2 regions of the Erwinia pyrifoliae DSM 12163 genome follow, and region 1 is predicted to be linked to the other one. Evidence: predicted binding sites of a transcription regulator. Region 1 holds the regulator's gene; the other holds the start of a gene.

Region 1 (3,209 bases):
CCCGGCGAGCTTGCCGGCATGGAAATCAACCCGCATCACGCTTTTGGCCTTGCCCAGCTCGTCAAAACTGAGCGGGATCGGCGAGCCGCTGTAGCGAATATGGTCGCTGTCGGCAATGCGCTGGGCGCGGTGAATATGGCCGAGGGCGATGTAATCCGCCGGGGGAAAGCCGTCGGCCGGGAAAGCGTCCAGCGTGCCGATATAGATATCGCGCACCGCATCGCTTTTGGTGACGCCCATGGTGGTCAGATGACCGGTGGCGATAATCGGTAGCGGCAAACCCAGCGCATCACGCTGCGCCAGCGCTTCCTGCCAGCAGCGCTGATAGTGATCGCTGATGGCTTCCAGCAGGCTTTGCTGTTTTTCGCGCCCCGACTGCCCGCTCTGGCTGCGCAGGATATCGCGCGGGCGTAAGAACGGAATGGCGCACAGCAGAGCGCCCGGCTGCCCGTCGCGGCGGTTCAGCACCAGCACCTGCTGACGGATATCCTCATCGACGGCGGCGATCACCCGGGTATTCAGGCAGGCCAGCAGCTCACGCGATTCATTGAGCATGGCGACCGAATCGTGATTGCCGCCCAGCACCACCAGCTGACAGCCGGTTGTTTGCAGCTTTACCACAAAGCGGTTGTAGAGCTGGCGTGCGTAACTCGGCGGGGAGCCGTTATCGAAGATATCACCGGCGACGATAATCGCATCGGCCTGCTGCGTTTCCGCCTGTTCCAGCAGCCAGTCAAGAAAAGCCTGGTGCTCGGCCGCCCGGCTTTTGGTGTAGAAAAACTGGCCGAGATGCCAGTCGGCAGTATGAATGATGCGCATGGTGATCCCCCGGAGGCAGAAACGCGAAGCGATGATTATAAACATAAAGCCGTACGGATATTTAATTCGTTTCATCTCCCTTTTTGCAGGTGCTTTTTTCATAAAAGTGTCATAAAACTGACGCATACTGATGTCGCCTATCCCGTGACAACCGGTCACCGCAGCAGGAGCAATAATGGTAAAGCGCATTCTTGTGGTTGAAGATGAAGCCCCAATCCGTGAGATGTTGTGTTTCGTTCTGGAACAAAATGATTATCAACCGATAGAAGCTGCGGATTATGACCGCGCGGTTAATTTGTTGATTGAACCCTGGCCAGATTTGATTCTGCTGGACTGGATGCTGCCCGGTGGTTCCGGAATTCAGTTTATTAAACATCTTAAGCGTGAGGCGATGACGCGCGATATCCCGGTGGTGATGCTGACCGCGCGTGGCGAAGAAGAAGATCGCGTGCGTGGGTTAGAAGCCGGCGCTGATGATTACATCACCAAACCTTTCTCACCGAAGGAGCTGGTGGCACGGATTAAAGCCGTGATGCGGCGCATTTCGCCGATGGCGGTGGAAGAGGTGATTGAAATGCAGGGGCTGACTCTCGATCCGTCTTCACACCGCGTGATGTCAGGCAACCAGCCGCTGGATATGGGGCCAACCGAATATAAACTGCTGCACTTCTTTATGACGCATACGGAGCGCGTCTACAGCCGTGAGCAGTTGCTAAACCATGTCTGGGGAACTAACGTGTATGTCGAAGACCGCACCGTCGACGTTCATATTCGCCGTCTGCGTAAAGCGCTGGAACTGAACGGGCACGATCGTATGGTACAGACGGTTCGCGGAACAGGTTATCGTTTCTCTGCACGTTATTGATCGCTCGCACGGAGTCTGAATCGTGTTGGAACGCCTCTCCTGGAAGAGATTACTGTTAGAGCTGCTGCTTGCCGGCCTGCCTGCGCTGATTACCGGACTCATCGCGGGCGGTTTGCCCTGGCTGTTGCTGGCTTCCGCGCTCTGCGTGCTGGTTTTTCACTTCAACAATCTTCTGCGCCTGTCGCACTGGCTGTGGGTGGATCGCAGTATGAACCCGCCCAGCGGACGTGGCAGTTGGGAACCTTTGTTCTACGGCCTGTATCAAATGCAGGCGCGCAACCGTCGCCGCCGCCGGGAACTTGGCCATCTGATTAAGCGATTTCGCAGCGGGGCTGAATCGCTGCCGGATGCGCTGGTGTTGACCACCGACGAGGGCACGATTTTCTGGTGTAACGGGCTGGCCCAGCAGAGTTTGGGGCTGCGCTGGCCGGAAGATAATGGCCAGAATATCCTTAACCTGCTGCGCTACCCGGAATTTACCCGCTATCTGCGCCAGCGGGATTTCGCGCTTCCGCTGACGCTGGTATTGAACAGCCAGCGCCATCTGGAGTTCCGCATCATGCCTTACAGTGAAGGACAGTGGCTGCTGGTGGCGCGCGATGTAACGCAAATGCACCAGCTGGAAGGGGCGCGGCGCAACTTCTTTGCCAACGTGAGCCACGAACTGCGCACGCCATTAACGGTGTTGCAGGGTTACCTGGAGATGATGAATGATCCGGTGCTGGAAGGGCGTCTGCGTGATAAAGCGCTGCAAACCATGCAGGAACAGGCGAAACGCATGGATAGCCTGGTGGGTCAGCTGCTGACGCTGTCGCGCATTGAGGCGGCACCGTCGCCCGACCTGCAGGAAATCGTCGATGTGCCCGCGATGCTGCGGGGACTGCAGCGTGAAGCGGAAACGCTCAGTCAGGGGCGTCAGCAGATCCAGTTCGACAGCGACCCGAATTTACGCGTATATGGCAATGACGAACAGCTGCGCAGCGCCATGTCCAATCTGGTTTATAATGCGGTCAATCACACGCCCGACGGCACCCGGATTGTGGTCAGCTGGCAACGCAACGACCGGGGAGCCGAGTTTAAGGTCGAAGATAACGGCCCCGGCATCGCGCCAGAACACTTACCGCGTCTGACTGAACGTTTCTATCGCGTTGACCAGGCACGCTCCAGGCAGACCGGGGGAAGCGGGCTGGGGCTGGCTATCGTCAAACATGCGCTCAGCCACCATAATACGCGGCTGAATATCAGCAGCTTGCCCGCAGCGGAAACCTGCTTCAGTTTTCAGCTGCCGCTCAGGGTGGTGGCTGGTGCTGAACCGGGCGGCAGCGGCGGCGTTAATTACCCGGAACCCTTACCATGAAACATCTCATTGCGCTGGCGTTGCTGCTGGTCTGTATGCTGGCTCATGCCAAAGAGGGTATGCTGGCGGGGAATCTGAACAGCGTCGGCTCCGATACGCTCGGCAACCTGATGGCGCTTTGGGGAGATCGTTTCAGCCAGCAGTATCCCGGCGTAAATGTGCAGATTC
Region 2 (3,209 bases), 890 kb from region 1:
CTGTGCCATTCTGATGATTTTCTCGGTGGGCGATATTGCGATGAGCCGCCACGTCAGCGACGCGGGCGCTTTCAATACCTATATTTCAAAGGGGCTGGGCGAAAACTGCGGGGCTTCGGCATCCATCGTGGCGCTGATTGCCTGTTTTTCGGTAAAGACCGCCGTGGTGTCGATGCCTGGCTTCTTCACCCAGCTCTTTTTGCAGCAGCATCCCGGTACGCATGTTCCGTGGTGGATGCTCAGTATGCTGTTTGTGGTCATTGCCTGGGTGCCGGGCATTAAGCGGGTGGAGGTTGGCGGCAAACTGCCGGGCGTGCTGATTGCACTATCCGCGATGTCTGTCACCTTTATTCTGGTGGTTAATAATCTGCAGCGGCTTAGCGGTAGTGATTCAAAACGGGTAAGAACGATCCCGTGGTTTATCGCCATCAGCTGCGCAGAAGGCTATATGATGTCGATAAAGCGCCGGGTGCATAGCGCGGCGTGAGGGCTACAGCGCCTGTGCGCACGCCCAGGCCGAACTCCACGCCCACTGGAAGTTATACCCGCCCAGCCAGCCGGTGACATCGACCACTTCGCCAATAAAGTACAGCCCGGGCACATCGCGTGCTTCCATGGTTTTAGACGACAGCTGGCTGGTGTCCACGCCGCCAAGTGTGACTTCGGCTGTACGGTAGCCTTCGGTGCCGTTTGGCTGCACGCGCCACTGGTGCAGAGCGCTGGCCAATTCGCCCTGCTGGCGGCTGTTGAGCTGTTTAAGGGTACATTCCGGTATGATGCCCAGCAGCTGCAGGCACTCAACCAGGCGCTTCGGCAGCCGCTTAGCAAGGGTATTTTTCAGGCTTTGATTAGGATGAGCGTGACGCTCGTCATGCAGAAACGCATCAATATCCTGCGCGGGAGACAGGTTTACCGTAATCAATTCGCCCGGCTGCCAGTAGCTGGACAGCTGTAATACCGCCGGTCCTGACAGGCCGCGATGGGTAAACAGCAGCGCCTCTTTAAAAACCGTGCCGTCTTCAGCGGCGATGGTCGATGGCACCGACACGCCGGATAAGGCCTGCAACTGTTCCAGCAAGGGTTTATGCAGGGTAAACGGCACCAGTCCGGCGCGGGTGGGGAATACCTTCAGGCCAAACTGTTCTGCTACTTTATAGCCGAACGGTGATGCGCCCAGGCCCGGCATCGACAAGCCGCCGCTGGCGATCACCAGTTTCCCGGCCCGAACCTCTGCGCCGTTCAGCTGTAGCCTGTAGCCGCCATCATCGCGTGTGAGTTCAACGACCTCACTACGCAGACGCAACGTCACCTGCCCGTCCGCACACTCTTTCAGCAGCAGATCGACCACCTGCTGCGCCGAGTCATCACAAAATAGCTGGCCGAGGGTTTTCTCATGCCAGCTAATACCATGGCGATTCATCAGGTCGATGAAGTCCCACTGGGTATAACGCGCCAGCGCAGATTTGCAAAAATGCGGGTTTTGCGACAAATAGGCCGCCGGTTCGGTGTAGAGGTTGGTAAAGTTGCAGCGCCCGCCGCCTGACATCAAAATCTTACGTCCGGCCTTTTTGCCATTATCGATCAGCAGCACGCGCCGCCCCTTTTGCCCGGCCTGAGCCGCGCAGAACAGGCCAGCCGCACCGGCGCCAATTACGATAACGTCAAACTTCTCCACCACACACTCCGTCCAGGCCGTCAAAACGCTGATTGTAGTGAGTTGAAGGCGTGGTTACCAGCTTCACGCCAAAACAGCGACAAAACATTTTTTTAACTTTTTGATTTAGAAATAATTCCAATGGATAATGTCACTTTACTGACGCATTAATGTCAAAAAAAGTCTATATTTCACTTTCCCCGGGTGCGGTTTGTCGCTGATAATGCGCCGCGTTCATGTCCTCAAAAATGGCGTAACGCTTATGCTACATCTGTTTGCTGGTCTCGATCTCAATACCGGCCTGTTATTGATACTTGCTCTGCTGTTTGTCTTGTTCTACGAAGCCATCAATGGTTTCCATGACACGGCCAACGCGGTGGCAACCGTCATCTATACTCGTGCAATGCGATCGCAGTTAGCGGTCGTTATGGCGGGAGTATTCAATTTCTTTGGCGTGCTGCTGGGCGGCTTAAGCGTGGCTTACGCTATTGTCCATCTGTTACCCACCGATCTCCTGCTTAACGTAGGGTCTGCGCACGGTCTGGCTATGGTCTTCTCCATGCTGCTTGCCGCTATCATCTGGAACCTCGCCACCTGGTATTTCGGCTTACCGGCTTCCAGTTCCCATACTCTGATTGGTGCCATCATTGGTATTGGCCTCACCAACGCGCTGCTGACGGGTACCTCGGTGGTGGATGCGCTGAATATCCCTAAAATGATCGGTATCTTTATGTCGCTGGTTATTTCACCGATTGTCGGCTTAGTGATTGCGGGCGGGCTGGTGTTTATTCTGCGTCGATGCTGGAGTGGCAATAAAAAACGGCGGCGTATTCATATGACGCCGGCAGAACGCGAAAAGCTCGACGGCAAGAAAAAGCCGCCGTTCTGGACCCGGATCGCACTGATTGTCTCGGCGATTGGCGTGAGCTATTCGCACGGCGCTAACGATGGTCAAAAAGGGATCGGCCTGATTATGCTGGTGCTGATCGGCGTTGCGCCAGCAGGTTTCGTGGTCAATATGAATTCCAGCGGTTATGACATCACCCGCACTCGCGATGCGGTCAACCACCTGGAGCAGTATTACCAGCAGCATGCCTCTTCCCTGAAGCAGGTTATCCAGATGTCACCCCCTACGCTGCCAACGCCAGAAGAACAGAAATCCGGGCCGCATGACTTCCACTGTGATGCGGCACGCGCTTTACCTGCTATTCATCTGGCACAGGGGCTGTTGAACAATCTCTCCAGCTACGATGCTCTGAACGTGGAGCAGCGCAGCCAGCTACGCCGCCTGCTGATGTGCATTTCAGACACCGCAGAAAAAGCGGCCAGGCTGCCGGGAACCCCGTCTGACGACAAACGTTTCTTGACCAAGCTGAAGGGCGATCTGCTGAATACCGTGGAGTATGCCCCGGTATGGATTATTGTTGCCGTGGCGTTAGCGCTGTCGCTGGGAACCATGGTTGGCTGGCGTCGTGTTGCTACCACCATCGGTGAGAAAATCGGCAAGAAAGGCATGACGTATGCTCAGGGGATGTCGGCGCAGATGACGGCGGCG

What was found. The regulator PhoB, encoded in region 1, activates phosphate uptake and scavenging genes when phosphate is short. The targets are predictions, from matches to a motif close to CTGTCATAAAACTGNCNNAT.
Region 2: a site for PhoB is predicted at 1,803-1,822, ahead of pitA (inorganic phosphate transporter PitA). Genes of this name have one in related genera too.

Annotation. Positions count from the first base shown of each region.
Region 1 is NC_017390.1:2,938,305-2,941,513, reverse strand. It holds gene sbcD (exonuclease subunit SbcD) at 1-819, opposite strand, end outside; gene phoB (phosphate response regulator transcription factor PhoB) at 995-1,684, shown strand; gene phoR (phosphate regulon sensor histidine kinase PhoR) at 1,707-3,041, shown strand; gene EPYR_RS13375 (PstS family phosphate ABC transporter substrate-binding protein) at 3,038-3,209, shown strand, end outside.
Region 2 is NC_017390.1:3,827,693-3,830,901, forward strand. It holds partial or broken gene EPYR_RS17500 (APC family permease) at 1-388, shown strand, start outside; gene EPYR_RS17505 (BaiN/RdsA family NAD(P)/FAD-dependent oxidoreductase) at 491-1,675, opposite strand; gene pitA (inorganic phosphate transporter PitA) at 1,917-3,209, shown strand, end outside.